4 regions of the Streptomyces sp. NPDC050433 genome follow, and region 4 is predicted to be linked to each of the others. Evidence: riboswitches for the same ligand, from Rfam matches in the RefSeq annotation. Region 4 holds a riboswitch; each other region holds the start of a gene.

Region 1 (4,350 bases), on a different contig from region 4:
CCCGCCGGCGCTCGGGAAGCCCGCCAGCACTTCGACGGCGTCGCGGCGCGCGATGTAGTCCTCGTGCGCCTTGCGGTACGCGGCGGCCAACTCCGGGTCGGTGGCGAGGCGTTCGGTCATCTCCTTCATGACGCCGTTCGCCTCCAGCGTGCCGATGGCCGAGGCCGCGCGCGGGCAGGTCAGATAGTAGAACGTCGGGAACGGCGTGCCGTCCGGGAGGCGCGGGGCGGTCTCCACCACATCGGGCTGCCCGCAGGGGCAGCGGTGCGCGATGGCGCGCAGACCGCGCGGGGGGCGGCCGAGCTGTTGTCTGAACGCGTCGACGTCCGCCTCGGTCGGTTCGGTGCGTTCGGTCTGCGGAGGGGGCGTTTGCATACCTGCGTCGGTTTCCTCGGTGTCTATCTGTCCGCCCGGTCGGCGCTGTCGACGCCGTCCAGGAGATTGGAGTACCAGGGCCGGTCGGCCGCGCCCTCATCGGTGCGGCGTTCGTCGGCGGCCCTGGGGTCGGCCATGATGTAGCCGGTCTCCCCCGGCATCACGTAGTGCAGATGCTCGCGCGCGAGGCGCTGGATGTACGCGTCGTCCTGGAGGCGGGCCTTCTCGTCACGCAGTTCCTCGACCCGCTGCGCCGCCTCGCGCGTCAACTGCTCCTGCTTCGCGATGTCGCCGCGCTGCGACACGTACTGCCGCATCGGGTAGGCGAGCGCGACGATCAGCGAGCAGACGACGAGCACGAGGAAGGCCGCGCGTCCGGTGAGCCGGGAGCGGCGGGCCTGCCTGCGGGTCTGCGAGCGGTAGACGCGGGCGGCGGTCTGCTCGCCCAGAATCCTGATCTTGGTCGCGGTGGAGAACCGGTCCCTGTTCGCGGCCATGGTCCCGCCTCCCTGGGGGGTGTCGCGAACCCCTCGTACCTCTGTACCGCCGTACTGCCTCTGTACGCGCGTACGTCCCCGGACACGGTACGGGACCGTGGCCGGGGACGGCCGTACGACGGGCGGACGGATGGCCGGTGGTGGCCCGCCTGGTCAGTCCTTGAAGCGGGGGAACGCGCTGCGGCCCGCGTACACCGCCGCGTCGTCCAGGATCTCCTCGATGCGCAGCAGCTGGTTGTACTTGGCGACGCGCTCGGAGCGGGCCGGGGCGCCGGTCTTGATCTGGCCGCAGTTGGTGGCGACGGCCAGGTCGGCGATCGTGACGTCCTCGGTCTCGCCGGAGCGGTGCGACATCATGCACTTGAAGCCGCTGCGCTGCGCCAGCTCCACGGCGTCCAGGGTCTCGGTCAGCGAACCGATCTGGTTGACCTTGACCAGAAGGGCGTTGGCCGAGCCCTCCTCGATGCCACGGGCCAGGCGCTCGGGGTTGGTGACGAAGAGGTCGTCGCCGACGATCTGGACCTTGGAGCCCAGCTTGTCGTGGAGGACCTTCCAGCCGGCCCAGTCGTCCTCGAAGAGCGGGTCCTCGATGGAGACCAGCGGGTACGAGGCGACAAGCTCCTCGTAGTACTCGGTCATCTCGGCGGCCGAGCGGGACTTGCCCTCGAACTCGTAGGAGCCGTCCTTGTAGAACTCGGAGGCCGCCACGTCGAGCGCGAGCGCGATGTCCTTGCCCGGCGCGTAACCGGCTTCCTTGATGGCCACCAGGATCAGGTCGAGCGCGGCGCGGTTGGACTCCAGGTTCGGCGCGAAGCCGCCCTCGTCGCCGAGGCCGGTGGAGAGCCCCTTCTCCTTCAGGACCTTCTTCAGCGTGTGGTAGACCTCGGCACCCCAGCGCAGGGCCTCGGAGAACGACTCGGCGCCGATCGGCGCGATCATGAACTCCTGGATGTCCACGTTGGAGTCGGCGTGCGAACCGCCGTTGAGGATGTTCATCATCGGGACGGGCAGCAGGTGCGCGTTCGGGCCGCCGAGGTAGCGGAACAGCGGCAGATCCGAAGCCTCGGAGGCGGCGTGCGCCACGGCCAGGGAGACACCGAGGATGGCGTTGGCGCCGAGCGAGGACTTGTCGGGCGTGGCGTCCAGGTCGAACATCGCCTGGTCGATCAGGCGCTGCTCGGTGGCGTCGTAACCGACCAGCTCCGGGCCGATCTGCTCGATGACGGCGAGGACCGCCTTCTCGACTCCCTTGCCCTGGTAGCGGTTCTGGTCACCGTCGCGGAGCTCAAGGGCCTCGAACGCACCGGTGGACGCACCGGAGGGGACAGCAGCACGGCCGGTGCTGCCGTCGTCGAGGCCGACCTCGACCTCGACCGTTGGGTTGCCTCGGGAGTCAAGGATTTCCCTGGCTACGACGACGTCGATGGACGGCACGAGCATCTCCTTCTGGGATGTGACGCGTGGAGTGCAGGGTCTCATTGGCCTTGCGGCATGAGCCTAACCGGCTCCCGGTCGGCGGTCGGCAGATGCCCGCCCGCTGGGACGAAAAGAGTCCTGAATGCCCGTTCAGCCATGAATGTCCGAGCATTCGGTCCGGTGGGCCGGGCGGACCTAGGTGGGGAAGGGTCAGCTCAGGTGCAGCTGCTGGCCCGGGAAGATCTCGTCGGCGTCCTCGACGATGTCCTTGTTCAGCTCGAAGAGCTTCTTCCAGCCGCCTTCGACCTTCTTGGTCTCGGCGATCCCGGAGAGGGTGTCGCCGGCCTTGACCTTGTACTCGCCGTCGCCCTTCTTGACCGGGCCGCGGGTCTCGGTGCGGGAGGCGGGCTGCTCCTGCTCGGCGCGCGGGGCGGCCTGCTTCTTCGGGGCGGCCTTCGGCGCGGACTGCTCCGGGGCGGCCTTCGGGGCGTCGTCGGCCGAACCGGCGTCGTTCGCGGCGTTGGACAGGCCCACGCCACAGCTCGGCCAGGCACCCTTGCCCTGGCCGGCCAGGACCTTCTCGGCGATCTGTATCTGCTGGGACTTCGAGGCCTGGTCGGCGCTGGAGGCGAAGGCGTTGCCGCCGTACGCGGCCCAGGTGGAGGCGGAGAACTGGAGACCGCCGAAGTAGCCGTTGCCGGTGTTGATCGACCAGTTGCCGCCGGACTCGCACTGGGCGACGGCGTCCCACTCGGCGGTGGTGGCCGCGGAGGCGGAGGTGGCGCCGATCAGCGGGGCCGCGACGGCGGCACCGGTGATGCCGGCGAGCGTGGCGTAACGGGCGGCCTTGGACGGACGGCGGTGCTTGCCCTTGCCGGACGCGCTGGAAAACAGCATGCGAGATCTCCTCACCGACGCCTGCGAGGTGAGCTGTCGGGTTCGGGCCAAGTGAGTTGCCCGGCCGTGCGACCCGAGAACGCCTTCACGTCCCCCTGCACACGGCTGCACCCCGAGCCGGCCGTCGTGACCGGCACTTACCTTTGGGTCCCCCGCTCCTGCCTTCGGCGCTTGACGCGACGACTACTCCCCCCGACCGACGGCAGGATTCGGCGTGACGGTCGACGGTGCCCGCGGTGCGAGCGGTTAAGACCGTAAACACAGACATCCCGGATGTTCAAAGGAGGAACATCCGGGATGATTCGCCCATCTCGCCCCGAGGAAACCTCTGTTTACGCAGGTCGGGCGAGAGCGGGGCGAGTTGGCCGTCCGGCGGCGCCAGTTGGGTCGAAGAGACCCTTGTCTCACTTACGCAGGTCCGGACATAGGCGGCTTAACTACCCCTGCTTCACGGTCAGATCGAGGCTCTGGCCCGGCAGGATGAGGTCGGCGTCGGAGCCTACGACCTCGCGGTTCGCCTCGTAGAGCGCGGGCCAGCCGCCCTCCACCTTCTGCTCGTCCGCGATGGCCCAGAGATTGTCACCGGTGCGGACGGTGTACGAGCCGTCGTCGGCGTCGCCGTCGCGCGTCGAACCGTCACCTCGTGAGGCATGGCGGCCACTTTCGCGGGCTTCGTCAGACTCACCCGACTTGCCTGCTTCGGCCGATCCGTCCGAGGCCTCGGCGCCGGTGCCGGTGTCGGCCGACCCGCTCGACTCGGGGGCCGGTTCGCCACGGTGCTTGCCCTGTCCCGTGCTGGGCTCGGTACTGGGCTTCGCGCTCGGCTTGTCGGCGCCGGAGGCGGAGTCGCGGCCGAACTGCCCGGACGACGGAGTCGACTCGGGAGCCGGAGGCAGCACGGCCTCTTCGCTGGGCTCGGACTCGTCGGGCGTCTCGGTGGCCTCGCTGTCCGGAGCCGTATCCGCGTCCGTATCCGCGTCCCCGCCCTTCTCCGCCGTGAGCCCGGTCACCAGCGCACAGGTCGGCCACGCGCTCGGCCCCTGCTCGGCGAGGATCTTCTCGGCCACGGCGATCTGCTGGCTGCGGCTGGCCTGGTCGGCGGTGGGGGCGTACGCCGTACCGCCGAAGTCGTCCCAGGTCTCCTGCGAGATCTGGAGCCCGCCGT
Region 2 (4,350 bases), on a different contig from region 4:
GCGGCCCCCCACCGCTTAAATTTGTGGCCGGGTTTTGGTCCCGGGCCCCCCCGTTCAAAATTGCCCCCCGCCTTCATTCCTCATCCGGTGGGGGGCGGCCCGCGGGGGCCCCCCCCACGACCTATTGCGAAGGGCTCAGAGAGAAACGCCGTGCTCGCGCAGGTACGCCAGCGGGTCGACGTCGGAGCCGTAACTCGGACCGGTGCGGATCTCGAAGTGCAGGTGCGGACCGGTGGAATTGCCGGTGGAACCGGAGAGGCCGATCTGGTCGCCGCCGCCGACACTCTGGCCCGCCGAGACGCTGAGCGAGGAGAGGTGGGCGTACTGCGAGTACTGGCCGTCCTCGTGCTGGATGACGACCTCGTTGCCGTACGACCCGGCCCAGCCGGCCGAGACGACGGTGCCGGGGCCGACCGCCTTGACGGTGGTGCCCGACGAGGCCGCGAAGTCCACGCCGGTGTGGTAGCCGCTGGCCCAGCTGCCGCCGGCCGCGCGGTAGGCGGTGGTGGTGGTCGCTCCGTCGACGGGGGCGGTGTAGCCGGAGCTGTTGCTCTGCGCCGCCGGCTGGTTCGCCGTGGTGTCGGCCTTCGGGGCGGGCTTCGCGGGAGCGGCCTTCTTCTTGGGCGCGGCCTTCTTCTTCGGGGTGGCCTCGGCCTTGCCCTCGGAGTCCGCCGTGGCCTTGGCGCCGATGGTGAGCTTCAGGCCCGGATGGATCAGCGACGGGTCGTCACCGACGGCCTCGCGGTTGTCCTCGTACAGCTTCTGCCAGCCGCCGCTGACCTTCTGCGTCTCGGCGATCTTGGCGAGGTAGTCGCCCGCGGTGACTGAGTACGTCTTCACGGTCTTGGCGGCGGCGGCCTGCTGGGCCGTCTGCGCGGCGGAAGCGGCGTGCGCGGCGGACGGGGCGGCGGCGGTCTGCTCGGCGGCGTGGGCGCCTGTGGCACCGATGAGCGGAATGGCGATGACCGCGCCACCCGCTCCGGCGGCGACAATTCCGCGCGTGATCGGGTTGGTCCTCGGACGGCGGTGCTTACCCTTTGCGGGCATGGCGATTTCCTTCTCCGGCGCCTACGAGGTGAGCTGTCGGGTTCGGGCTGGAGATGCCCGGCCGCGCGGAGACGCGACTTCACCCCAAGCCGTCCGGATATCCGGACCGGCGTTCTACCTGGGTCCCCCGCTCCTGCCACACATGGATGAGTGCTGGGTGGATGCGGATTCCGAACGGCGGCAGGATTCGGCGATCCGCTCGGATTGCGGTGACCGTAATCCGGGTGGGCCGACCGGTACAAGCCGTTGGTATTCCTCGGCAATCCACCCTCGAATATCGGCCGCCTCGAGCGGTCACCCTGCGTGGATTACGGATCTTCGAATTCCGTGCGCCGTCCCAATTCCCCTTCCGGACGCCGCCACACACCGTCACGGATATGATCTGGCTCACCAACCGAGGACGATCTACCCCCATCCCCCCTGCGATCAGGGCACGTTATACACAATCACCCAATACGGACAGAAGCCCTATTCGTGAGGTCATTTCCGCAAGACCCCATGTCGTAAAGTCGGAGCGCGACAGCGACAGCGTCGGCGACCAGCGCCGACCGCAAACGCGGAGGAGCCCACGTGACGCACGACGTGCCGCAGCAGGTCCCGCCGGCCGAGCCCGAGCTGGCCGGTGTCCGGAACTTCCGCGACGTGGGCGGTCTGCCGACCGTCGACGGGCGGCTCGTACGGTACGGACGACTCTTCCGCAGCGGCCACCTCGCGCACGCCACCCCCGAGGACACGGCGTTCCTGACGTCGCTGGGGCTGCACACGGTCTTCGACTTCCGCAACGCGGCCGACCAGAAGCTCGACGGCCTGGACGTGGAGCTGGTCGGCGTACGCAATGTGAACATTCCGCTCACCGACCCGGCCGACGGGACCGAGTTCTGGAAGATGGTCCGCCACGGCGATCTCGATCAGCTGCGGTCGATCCTCGCGGACGGCAAGGGCGTGGCCCGGATGTCCGCTTCGTACCGTTCGATCATCCTGGACCGCACCGCCGAGCACCGGCAGGTGCTGCACGCGCTGGCCGAGGAGAGCCTGCCCGCCCTGATGCACTGCGCGGCGGGCAAGGACAGGGCGGGGCTCTCCATCGCGGTGTCGCTGCTTGCCGTGGGCGTGGAGCGGGACGCGATCGAGGCCGACTATCTGAAGTCCAACGACCCGCACCGCAGGTACCTGGTGCGCCGCGGCGACCCGTCGCCCGAGGGGACTTCGCCGGAGGTCCTGGAGTTGCTGGCCCCGCTTTTCGACGCGCGCGCCGCGTACCTCGAAACGGCGTTCACGACGATGGAGGAGACGTGGGGCAGCGTCGACCGCTATCTCGCGGACGGCTTGGGGCTGACGGACGAGGCGCGCGAGCGGCTGCGGGCACGTCTCGTGGACGAAGGCTAGGACCTACGAGGGACTACCAGGGCTCACTTGGCGGGCTCACTTGGCGCCCGCCTCGAAGAGCAGCCAGAGGAACCCGGCGACCGCGTGGCCGGCCACCAGGTAGATGAACAGCCGGAGGGCGAGGCCGCGCGGGAAGTTGCTCTCCTCATCCATGACCGACTCGGCGGGCGACGCCTCGGGCGACGGCTCCTGGCGCTGCTCGGGTGGGTTCTCGGGCACGGCGAAGGCCTCTCTGATCTGGTGGAGGTGTTCTGGTCGGAGCTGACGCCGTCTCAGCGGCGGTGGGCCCCGCCCGGCAGGCACAGCTCGGCGACCGGGCTGGTCAGCAGGGTGTGTACGAACAGCAACTCGGTGCCGCCGGGACCGGCCGCCGCGAGGCGGTGCGGTGTCGTCGAGTCGAAGTGGGCGCTGTCCCCCGGATCGAGCACATGGACGGCGTCCCCGAGGCCCAGCCGCAGCCGCCCCTGAAGGACATGGATCCACTCCTCCCCCGGATGGACGCGGACGAGGTCGCCCTGCGCCCCGTACGGCACCGTCACCCGCAGCGGCTGCATCGCGCGGCCGGACGAGCTGCCCGCCTGGCGGTAGATCCAGCCGTCGGCCTCCACGGGTTCCGCCCGCGCGGCTCGGATGACGGGATCGCGCTCGGGCGGCTCCTCGCCGAGCAGCTCGGAGACCGTCGTACCGTAGACGCGGGCCAGACCGAGCAGCATCGGCAGTGAGGGCTGGCGCCGCCCGGTCTCCAGCCGGGAGAGGTGGGCCGGGGAGAGCCCGGCCCGGCCGGCGGCGGCCTCCAATGTGAGGCCCCGGCCGTGCCGCAGTTCTCGCAGCCGGGGGGCGACGTCCGGCAGGTCGTCCGCCGTGGCGTCGGTGGCGTGGGGCTCGGGGCTCGTGTGCTCAGAGGCTGCTGCGGGGTGGTTCATGGCTCCATTGCGCCAGTGATTTTCCTCTGAGGCAAATTCCTTGCCTCAGAGGCAAACCGACATCGGCGCCTTCCCCGCTCACCGGTTGGCGATGGCCTGCTTCACCAGGGTTCTGCCGAAGTCCCACATCAGCCCGCCGCCGCTGTGCGCGTCGTCCATCACGGCCGTGAAGGCCGTCATGAAGCGGTCGACCTCCGGTTCACCGATGGTCAGCGGCGGAATCAGTTTGATCACTTCGAGGTGGTCCCCCGAGACCTGCGTGAGGATGCGGTGCTTCTGGAGCAGCGGCACCACGACCATCTGCGCGAAGAGACCCTTCCGGGCCGCCTGGAGCATCGCCCATCGGCTCCGCAGCCCGATCGACGTCGGCCGCCCGAATTCGATGCCGATCATCAGCCCCCGGCCGCGCACCTCGCTCAGCAGCTCGTACCGGTCGACCAGCGCGGCCAGCCGCGACCGCAGCAGATCACCGGTCGCGCGGGCGTTGGCGACGATCTGCTCGTCCTCGATCACCGACAGGACGGCCAGGCCCGCCGCCATCGCCTGCGCGTTGGATCCGAAGCTGGCCGAGTGGACCAGCACCCGGTCCATCGAGGAGTAGACCTTCTTGAAGATCCAGTCCCTGCCGAGGGTCGCGCCGACCGGCACATAGCCGCCGGAGAGCGCCTTCGCCACACACACCAGGTCCGGCTCGACGCCTTCCTCGTGCTGGTACGCGTAGAAGTCGCCGGTCCTGCCGAGCCCGCTCTGCACCTCGTCGGCGATGAGCAGCGCCTTGTGCCGACGCAGCAACTCCTGTGCGGCCCGCAGGAAGCCGGGCGGTGTCGCGTTCACGCCCTTGCCCTGGATCGGTTCGACGACGAACCCGGCGACGTCGCCTCGCTTCAACTCCCGCTCCAGCGCGTCGAGATCACCGATCTCGAGCGCGGTGTCGGGGAGCAGCGGCGCGAAGCCGTCGCGGAAGCCGTCCTCGCCGTTGACGGAGAGCGAGCCG
Region 3 (4,350 bases), on a different contig from region 4:
GGTGGTGATGTCGCCGTTCGCGCATCCCCTCTTCACGGTCCTGACGGGCATCGGCTTCGGCATGGCCGCCCTCGCCACCCGCCGCCAGCGCGTGCGCCGTTGGCTGCTGCCGGTGCTCGGCCTCGTGCTGGCCATGGGCGTGCACGCGCTGTGGAACGGCTCCACGTCGCTGTTCGGCCCGTACGGCTTCTACGCGGTGTACGCGGCCTTCATGCTCCCCGCCTTCGCCCTGCTGACCTGGCTGGCGATATGGAGCCGACAGCGCGAACTGCGCACGGTCGCGGACGAGTTGCCCGCGTACGCGGCGGCCGGCTGGCTCGCGGAGACCGAACCGCTCGCGCTGTCCTCGATGCGGGCGCGCTCGATGGCACGCGACATGGCGGGCCGTACGTACGGGCCGTCGGCGGCCCGCGCGGTCGGCGAGTACCAGGCGTTCGCGACCGCTCTGGCGTTCCTGCGCCACCGGGCGGGGCGCGGCACCGCGGGCCCGGACTTCGTCGAGCGCGAGCAGGAGTTGCTGCACCACCTGTGGCAGCGCCGGGAAATGGCGTCGCCCGCGCTGGCGTACGCGGCGCGGGCGACGGGGCGGGTGTGGACGCCGCCGCCGTACATCGACTACGGCGGCTACAACCCGTATCGGAGCTAGAGAGCCGGAGAGTTCAGGGCGGGATTCATGACGGGCTTCAGGGCGTGAGGCCCTTGCTGCGCAGCCAGCTCATCGGGTCGATCCCGCTGCCGCCCGCGGTGTGGACCTCCAGGTGCAGGTGCGCGCCGGTGACATTGCCGGTGGCTCCCACGCGCCCGACGGTCTCGCCGGTGGTGACCTTCTGGCCGACGCCGACGGTCATCGAGGACAGGTGGGCGTACCAGATCTCCGTACCGTCCTCCAGCTCCAGCACCACGCGGTAGCCGTACGACCCCGACCAGCCCGCCGACTTGACGGTGCCGCTGTGAACGGCCTTGGTGGGCGTGCCCGCCGACGCGGCGAAGTCCAGGCCGGTGTGCTGGCCGGAGGACCACATGGAGCCGGCCTGGCCGTAGGTGGAGGTGAGCGTGTACGAGGAGGTGGGGAGCGAGAAGCTGGCGGCCAGCTTCTCCAGGCGCTCCTGCTCGGCCTTGGCCTCGGCCGCTTCCTTCGCCTTGCGCCTCTCCTCGGCGGCCTTCGCCTCGGCCTCGGTCTGCTGCTTCTTGGCCTCCGCCGCGGCCTTCTGAGCGGCGGCGGCCTCGACGCTCGCCTTCTGGGCCGCGTCGGCCTCGGCCTGCTGCTGCTCCGCCTGCTGGAGGATGCGGGCGCGCAGCGCCTCGCCGGAGTCGGTGGTGCCCTGCTGCGCGTCGGCGGCGGTGAGGCCCGCCGTGGTCAGCGGGGAGGGTGTCTCGTCGCTCTTCTTGTCGCCGCCGGACATGAAAGACCCGACGCCGGGAAGGGACTTGGCGTCGGGGAGATTGTCCGAGATCGAGTCGGGAAGTGATATCGAGACCGCGGGCTTGTCCTGGGCGGAGGCGATGCCTCCCGCGCCGACCGCGGCGATGACGCCCACGCCGAGGACCGTGGAGCTGCGGGCGAGAGCGTTGCGCTGCTTGGCGACACGGTGCTTGCCGCGTACGGGACGGACGGACTCCGCGGTGGGATTCCACTCCTCCCAGTCCCTGTTCACCTCGCCGTCGGCTCGATCGGTGCCGTCGAACCGGCTTCCGGGGCCGAAATGGAGCGGGACTGAGGCTTCGGGGGCAGGCCTGTTGGACGCCACTGAGGCGCTCTCCTTTCCTTCCTTCTCGCCTACCGGGTTAGCTGACGGGTTCGGAGCAGGAAGGTCTCCTACGAGCGCTGCTCGCCGCACGAGGCAGCAAGTGACGCCCGATTCACCCCAATTGGTGGTTCCCCGGTTTCCTTGCGGAATTCGGCGCGTGCAGCACGGTGCCGTCTCTTTCGACGGCTGGGACAACCGCGCTGCGTTATCGAACGTTAATAGACGACCGGGGCTTATTCCAAGCTGTTCCGGGTGATCGTTAGCGATCGCGGCCCGGATCAACCAGGACACAAGCGGGCGGAGTCGGGCGAGTTGATCGCCCTTCGGACCGTGTGGGATCACACAGTCGACCTGACGGTGCGTCAAATGTTATGCGGAGTGATGCGCTTCAACTACGCAGCGTGGCGGGCGAGATGACGGCGCACCGCGCGGAGTCGCGCGGAGACCGCGCGGAGATAGTGAAAAGGCCGCGAGAAGACGGGATTCACGGCACGACCGGCATCGTCCGGCGCCGCTCCGGCTGCCTCTCGGTGGGCCGGGTGACGGCGAGCAGCGCCATGTCGTCCGTGGTGGCGCCGCCGGTGTGCAGCCGTACGTCCCCGACGACCGCCTCCAGCAGTTCGTCGGGGCCGGGGAAGATTCGTCCCGCGAGCCGTTCGCGCGGGTTGTAGAAGACGCCCGCCGCGTTGCGCGCCTCGGTGAGCCCGTCCGTGTAGAGGAGCAGCGTCGCCCCGGACAGGTAGGGCATCTCGTCGGCGCGGTCCGGCCAGGTCCCCAGCTCCCCCATCCCGAGCGGCAGCGCCGGTTCTGTGGTGGCCAGCACGGTCAGTCCGCCGTCGGGCGCGAGCAGCAGCGGCTCCGGGTGCCCGCGGTTGACCACGCGCACCGTGCCCGCGGCGTGCGGGATCTCGGCCAGTACGGCGGTGGTGAAGCCCTCGAACAGATCGATCCCGCTGCGCCGGGTGCCTTCGCGCGCCAGCGCCCGCTCCAGCCGCTGCGCGACCCCTTCGAGCGACCGCTCCTGCTCGGCGGCTTCCCGGAACGCGCCGATGATGACGGCCACGGTCTCGACGGCGCCCATCCCCTTGCCGCGGACATCGCCGACCACCAGCCGTACCCCGTGCTCCGTGTCCTGGACGGCGAACAGGTCACCGCCGATGAACGCGCCCTTCTCCGCGGCCTCGTACCGCGCGGCGATGTGCAGACCGCCTATCCGGGGGGCCGGCGTCGGCAGGACGGCGCGCTGGGCCGCCTCGGCGATGACCCGTGCCGAGGCCAGGCGCTCGCCGCTCCGGCGTACGACACCGTTGATGGCCAGCGCGAGGACGGAGACCGTGAAGACGGTCAGCAACTCGGTGATCGTCACGATCGCGGCCACCCTGTTGTTGTAGAAGTACAGCCCGATGATGGCGGCGATCGACACGATGCCGACGAGGAGGGTACGCGCGAACGAGAAAAACGGGGCTGCGACCAGCGGCGCCGCCGAGAAGAGCGGGGAAGCGGTGATGGCTGCCGGGGTCGATTGGTCCAGGATGATCGCCACCACGATGATCAGACCGGGCAGGATCTCCACGAACCGATTCGCCGGTCGGGCGGCGTGCCGGCCGCGCCGCCGCCCGACCGGGCGGGGGTCCTCGGAGCCGAAGCCCGCGGGGAGCCTGTCGCCCTGACGCGAGTTGCTCCAGGTGGAGGCGTCCGAAGGCGAGTCGGCCTCGCGGAGGTCGGTATCGGCGCGCTGGAAGCCGCGCCGGACCCCGTGCCGGACCCCGTGCCGGACTCTGTTACTGAAACCGCGGAGCCTGCTGGACAGGCGGGGACGGCGGTCGACACTCCCGGCGGGACGGTCGTCGCTCCCGCCGCCCGCCGACCCGTCGTCTCCACTGTCTCTCAGGCGCCCCACCAGTGGTCTCCTGCCCCGTGCGTCGACGGCTGCGGACGGTACCGCACCCTCCCCAGGCTGGCCCCTCACGCGCGGAGCGGCTACCCGCCGACGACCGACTGGGCTATCGACGGGCAGCCGCCCGGCGCGACGCGGGCGCGCCCGAGTGGCAGCGGGTCAGTCGGTGAGGTGCCGCTCGGCGTACACCTTCATCGCGTCCCGTACGAGGACGGCCGTGCCCTCCGCGTGGGTGTCGTAGTTGCGGCCGAAGCGCGGGTCGTCGACGTACATGGCGGTGACGCCGATGACGTACGACCTGGTGGGACTCGTCGTGGCGGACAGCCACTCGCAGTGCCTGCGGGCGATGGCCTGCGCCTCGTCGCTGTCGGCGGCGAGACCGTCCTTCTTGGCCTGCCCCCAGTCGCGGGCGATGTTCTCGTGCCGGTCCTTGAACTCCTCGCGCTCGCTCTCGCTCAGCGACCGCCACCAGCGGTCTCCCTCCTCGTACGCCTTCCGGCCCCACCGCTCGGTCACCTCCTGCTCGTAGCGGGTGTGATCGAAGCCGTCGAGAATTTCCTCGGCCATGAGCTGTTCTCCCCTCTCGGTCTTGTGGAGAGTGGTCCGCACCGACGCGATGAGACGTCCCACGCGCTCACGCTCCTGTTCGAGCAGCGCGAGATGGGTGCGCAGGGCGGCAGCCGTGTCCCGTTGGCCGTCAAGGAT
Region 4 (4,350 bases):
GCACATGGAGGTACGTCCCGGAGGGGGCGCCGCGACCGACCCGGTGGCCTGGTTCCGCAGCCACGGCCTCGACCCGACGTAAGCGACGTAAGCGGCCCGTTCAACTCAGCACCCGGTATCGATGCGGCGGGCCTCCTCGGCCCGCCGCACCCGTGTGTACTCGTGTCCGCGCGTCCCCTACAGCTTGTCGACCGGCGCGTACCGCAGCAGCAGCCTCTTCGGCTTGGAGTCGCCGAAGTCGATCGTTGCCTGCGCGTCGGCGCCCGACCCCGTCACCGTGACGACCGTCCCGAGCCCGAACTGGTCGTGCGTGACCCGGTCTCCCACCGCGAGCGAGATGACCGGTTTCTCCGTCGCGCGCCGGGTGGCGAAGCCCGCGGGGCCCGACCGGGTGCGGGAGGTGGACAGCGCGGACGCGACACCGGACGTCGGTCCTGCCGGGGCGGCCATCGGGCCGGTGCGCTTCCACTCCAGATGCTCGCCCGGAATCTCCTCCAGGAAGCGCGACGGCGGGTTGTACGAGGGCTGGCCCCACGCGCTGCGCATCGAGGAGCGGGTCAGATAGAGCCGTTCGCGGGCGCGGGTGATGCCCACGTACGCCAGCCTGCGCTCCTCCTCCAACTCCTTCGCCTGGCCGAGCGCGCGCATGTGCGGGAAGACGCCGTCCTCCATGCCGGTCAGGAAGACGACGGGGAACTCCAGCCCTTTCGCGGTGTGCAGCGTCATCAGCGTGATGACACCGGAGCCGTCCTCGTCCTCGTCGGGGATCTGGTCGGAGTCGGCGACGAGCGCGACCCGCTCCAGGAACTCGGCGAGGGTGCCGGACGTCGTCGCGGCGGTCGCGGCGGCGTCAGCCCCCGCGTCCGTGGCCGGCGCCGTGTCCGTGGCCGGCGTCGCGTCCGCACCCGCCGCCTGAGCCCGCTCCTGCTCGAACTCCAGTGCCACGGCGGCCAGTTCCTGCAAGTTCTCGATCCGCGTCTCGTCCTGCGGGTCGGTCGACGCCTGCAACTCCGCCAGATAGCCGGTCCGTTCCAGCACGGCCTCCAGGACGGTCGCCGGACCGGCGCCGGACTCGACGATCGTACGCAGCTCCTCCATCAGCGTGTTGAAGCGCTTCACCGCGTTCGACGAGCGGGCCGCCATGCCGTACGCCTCGTCCACCCGGCGCAGCGCCTGCGCGAAGGAGATCTTCTCCCGCCCCGAGAGCGCGTCGATCATCGCCTCGGCACGGTCGCCGATCCCGCGCTTGGGCACGTTCAGGATCCGGCGCAGCGGGACGCTGTCCTCCGGATTGGCGAGGACGCGCAGATAGGCCAGCACATCGCGGACCTCCTTGCGTTCGTAGAAGCGCACGCCGCCGACGACCTTGTAGGGCAGGCCGACGCGGATGAAGATCTCTTCGAAGACACGCGACTGCGCGTTCGTCCGGTAGAAGACGGCGACATCGCCCGCCTTGGCCTCCGACGCGTCGGTCATACGGTCGATCTCGTCGGCGACGAACTGCGCCTCGTCGTGCTCGGTGTCCGCCACATACCCGGTGATCCGCGCGCCCGCGCCCGCGTTCGTCCAGAGATTCTTCGGGCGCCGGCTCTCGTTGCGCTCGATGACCGCGTTGGCGGCGCTGAGGATCGTCTGTGTGGAGCGGTAGTTCTGCTCCAGCAGGATCGTCGTCGCGTCCGGGTAGTCCTCCTCGAACTGGAGGATGTTACGGATCGTGGCGCCCCGGAAGGCGTAGATGGACTGGTCCGCGTCACCGACGACGCACAGCTCGGCCGGGTCGGATCCCTCGCCCGAGGGGCCGACCAGCTCACGCACCAGGGTGTACTGCGCGTGGTTGGTGTCCTGGTACTCGTCCACCAGCACATGGCGGAAGCGGCGGCGGTAGTGCTCGGCGACGTCCCCGAACGCCTGGAGCAGATGGACCGTCGTCATGATGATGTCGTCGAAGTCCAGGGCGTTGGCCTCGCGCAGCCTCGCCTGATACATCCGGTACGCCTCGGCCAGCGTCTTCTCGAAGGGGTCCGTGGCCTGACCGGCGAAGGTCTCCTCGTCGATCAGCTCGTTCTTCAGATTCGAGATCTTCGCGCTGAACGACTTCGGGGGGTGCCGCTTGGGGTCGAGGTCCAGATCGCGGCAGACCAGGGCCATGAGCCGCTTGGAGTCGGCCGCGTCGTAGATCGAGAACGAGGACGTGAAGCCGAGCCGCTTCGACTCGCGGCGCAGGATCCGCACACAGGCGCTGTGGAACGTCATCACCCACATGGCGTTCGCGCGCGGTCCGACGAGCTGCTCGACGCGCTCCTTCATCTCGCCCGCGGCCTTGTTGGTGAACGTGATCGCCAGTATTTCGCCCGGATGCACGCTGCGGGTCGCCAGCAGATGGGCGATCCGGTGGGTCAGCACGCGAGTCTTGCCCGAACCGGCGCCGGCCACGATGAGCAGCGGCGATCCGGTGTGCACGACGGCGGCGCGCTGCTCCTCGTTCAGCCCCTCCAGCAGCGCCGCCGGGTCCACGACCGTGCGCGGGGCACCGTCGCGGTGATACGGATCCCTGGGCGGGGGCACGTCGAACTTCCCTCCGAAGAGATCGTCGGGCACCTGTTCCGGAGCGGTGTCGTCGGGGTCCGGAGCGGTGTCCTCGGGTGGCGGCGGGGGCTCCTCGGCCGAGGGCTGGAGGTCCGCCAGGAAGCTGTCGTCAAAGAGGCTGCTCATCGCTTCCTGAGTCTAGGGTGCCGCACTGACAGCCCGCCGCCACATGGCCTCGCGGGGGGTGCGCGCGACCGTTCGCGAGAAAGGTCACGAAAATGTATCGGGCATATCGGCCATCATCCTTCACAGCAGCACCACAGATTGGCTAGCGTGCCTGCCGAGGCGGTCCGTACTCCATCGGCGATCAGCGCCGGGCGGGCGGCCTGCGCCGAATCCGGGCTTCCGTGAAGGGAGTTCGGAACCGGGGACCCACCACGTTCGACCGGGGTGAATCGGGCCGTAGTCCCAGGCCCGTAGGGCAGCCTTCCGTTCCGCCCGAACCCGACAGCTAACCCGGTAGGCGGTCCACGGAAGGAGATGTCGGCCTTGGCGTCGCATCGCAAAACGCGCACCCGCACCGGGGTGCGCGCGCACACACCGGCCGTCGGTTTCACGACGGCCGCGCTCGCGTCCGTCACGCTGCTCTCGACGCAGAGCGCCACCGCCGCGCCGGCCGAGCCCAAGCCCTCGGTGGAAGAGGTGCAGAAGAAGGTCGACGACCTGTACCGGCAGGCCGGTACGGCGACGCAGCAGTACAACAAGGCGAAGGAAGCGACCGAAAAGCAGCGCAAGTCGGTCGAGCAGGTCCTGGACGACGTCGCCAAGAGCGCCGACAAGGTGAACGAGGCGCGGCGCTCCCTCGGTACGTATGCGGCGGCGCAGTACCGCGCGGGCGCGGTCGGTCCCACGGCCGCCCTGATGTTCGCCGACAGCCCGGAGTCGTACTTCGAGCAGACCCAGCTGATGAGCCGGCTGACCGAGCGCCAGCAGGAGGCGGTCGAGGACTTCCAGAGGGAGCAGCGGTCGGCGGCCAAGCAGCGCGCCAAGGCGACGAAGAGCCTGGAGACGCTCACGGAGTCGCAGGCCTCGCTCAAGCTGGGCAAGCAGAAGGTCCAGAACAAGCTCGCGGAGGCGCGCTCGCTGCTGGCGGAGCTGACGGCCGAGGAGAAGGCGCGACTCGCCGAGCTGGAGCGGAAGAAGGAGGAGGAGGCGCGCCGCAAGGCGGCGGCGAAGGCCAAGGAAGAGGCCGAGGCGGCGGCGGAGCGCAAGCGCCAGGAGGAGGCGGCGCGGCAGGAAGAGCAGCAGCAGCCCTCCACCGGCGGTGGCTCGGACCCGGGCACCGGTTCGGGCGACACGGACGGTACGTACGCGGCCAAGGCCGAGAAGGTCCTCGCCTTCGCCCGCGCCCAGATCGGCAAGCCGTACGTGTGGGGCGCCACCGGCCCCAGCTCGTACGACTGCTCGGGGCTGACGGCCGCCGCCTGGAAGGAGGCGGGCGTGCAGCTGCCGCGTACGACCTGGGACCAGGTGAAGGTCGGCACGCGCGTCGCCACCGCGGACCTGCTCCCCGGCGACCTGGTGTTCTTCTACGACGACATCAGCCACGTCGGCATCTACATCGGCGACGGCAAGATGATCCACGCGCCGAAGCCGGGCACGAACGTGCGCGAGGAGTCGATCTACTACATGCCGATCTACGGGAGCGTGCGCCCGGCCTGATCAGCGGCCGGGTCCATGGCGTCGAGGAACCAGACGTCGATCGGGTCCATCTCGTCCTGTTCGGCGCCCCCGACGGTGATCAGGGCGCGGCCGTCGGGGGTG

What was found. Region 4 has a riboswitch for cyclic di-AMP ahead of ACIBLA_RS00945 (NlpC/P60 family protein). Riboswitches for the same ligand answer to the same signal wherever they lie in the genome.
Region 1: another riboswitch for cyclic di-AMP. It lies ahead of ACIBLA_RS08930 (transglycosylase family protein); the one in region 4 lies ahead of ACIBLA_RS00945 (NlpC/P60 family protein).
Region 2: another riboswitch for cyclic di-AMP. It lies ahead of ACIBLA_RS04910 (LysM peptidoglycan-binding domain-containing M23 family metallopeptidase); the one in region 4 lies ahead of ACIBLA_RS00945 (NlpC/P60 family protein).
Region 3: another riboswitch for cyclic di-AMP. It lies ahead of ACIBLA_RS32545 (M23 family metallopeptidase); the one in region 4 lies ahead of ACIBLA_RS00945 (NlpC/P60 family protein).

The regions. Positions count from the first base shown of each region.
Region 1 is NZ_JBITIB010000005.1:210,738-215,087, reverse strand. Features, by position in the region: gene ACIBLA_RS08945 (DUF501 domain-containing protein) at 1-375, opposite strand, end outside; gene ACIBLA_RS08940 (septum formation initiator family protein) at 399-872, opposite strand; gene eno (phosphopyruvate hydratase) at 1,026-2,312, opposite strand; gene ACIBLA_RS08930 (transglycosylase family protein) at 2,499-3,185, opposite strand; cyclic di-AMP (ydaO/yuaA leader) riboswitch at 3,189-3,365, opposite strand; gene ACIBLA_RS08925 (transglycosylase family protein) at 3,623-4,350, opposite strand, start outside.
Region 2 is NZ_JBITIB010000002.1:495,924-500,273, reverse strand. Features, by position in the region: gene ACIBLA_RS04910 (LysM peptidoglycan-binding domain-containing M23 family metallopeptidase) at 136-1,047, opposite strand; cyclic di-AMP (ydaO/yuaA leader) riboswitch at 1,051-1,210, opposite strand; gene ACIBLA_RS04905 (tyrosine-protein phosphatase) at 1,630-2,433, shown strand; gene ACIBLA_RS04900 (DUF6126 family protein) at 2,470-2,652, opposite strand; gene ACIBLA_RS04895 (helix-turn-helix domain-containing protein) at 2,706-3,356, opposite strand; gene ACIBLA_RS04890 (aspartate aminotransferase family protein) at 3,435-4,350, opposite strand, start outside.
Region 3 is NZ_JBITIB010000036.1:16,779-21,128, forward strand. Features, by position in the region: gene ACIBLA_RS32540 (PrsW family intramembrane metalloprotease) at 1-646, shown strand, start outside; gene ACIBLA_RS32545 (M23 family metallopeptidase) at 684-1,748, opposite strand; cyclic di-AMP (ydaO/yuaA leader) riboswitch at 1,760-1,914, opposite strand; gene ACIBLA_RS32550 (PP2C family protein-serine/threonine phosphatase) at 2,233-3,321, opposite strand; gene ACIBLA_RS32555 (MerR family transcriptional regulator) at 3,805-4,350, opposite strand, start outside.
Region 4 is NZ_JBITIB010000001.1:184,728-189,077, reverse strand. Features, by position in the region: gene ACIBLA_RS00955 (peptidoglycan DD-metalloendopeptidase family protein) at 1-82, shown strand, start outside; gene pcrA (DNA helicase PcrA) at 178-2,712, opposite strand; cyclic di-AMP (ydaO/yuaA leader) riboswitch at 2,906-3,068, shown strand; gene ACIBLA_RS00945 (NlpC/P60 family protein) at 3,067-4,248, shown strand; gene ACIBLA_RS00940 (WD40 repeat domain-containing protein) at 4,224-4,350, opposite strand, start outside.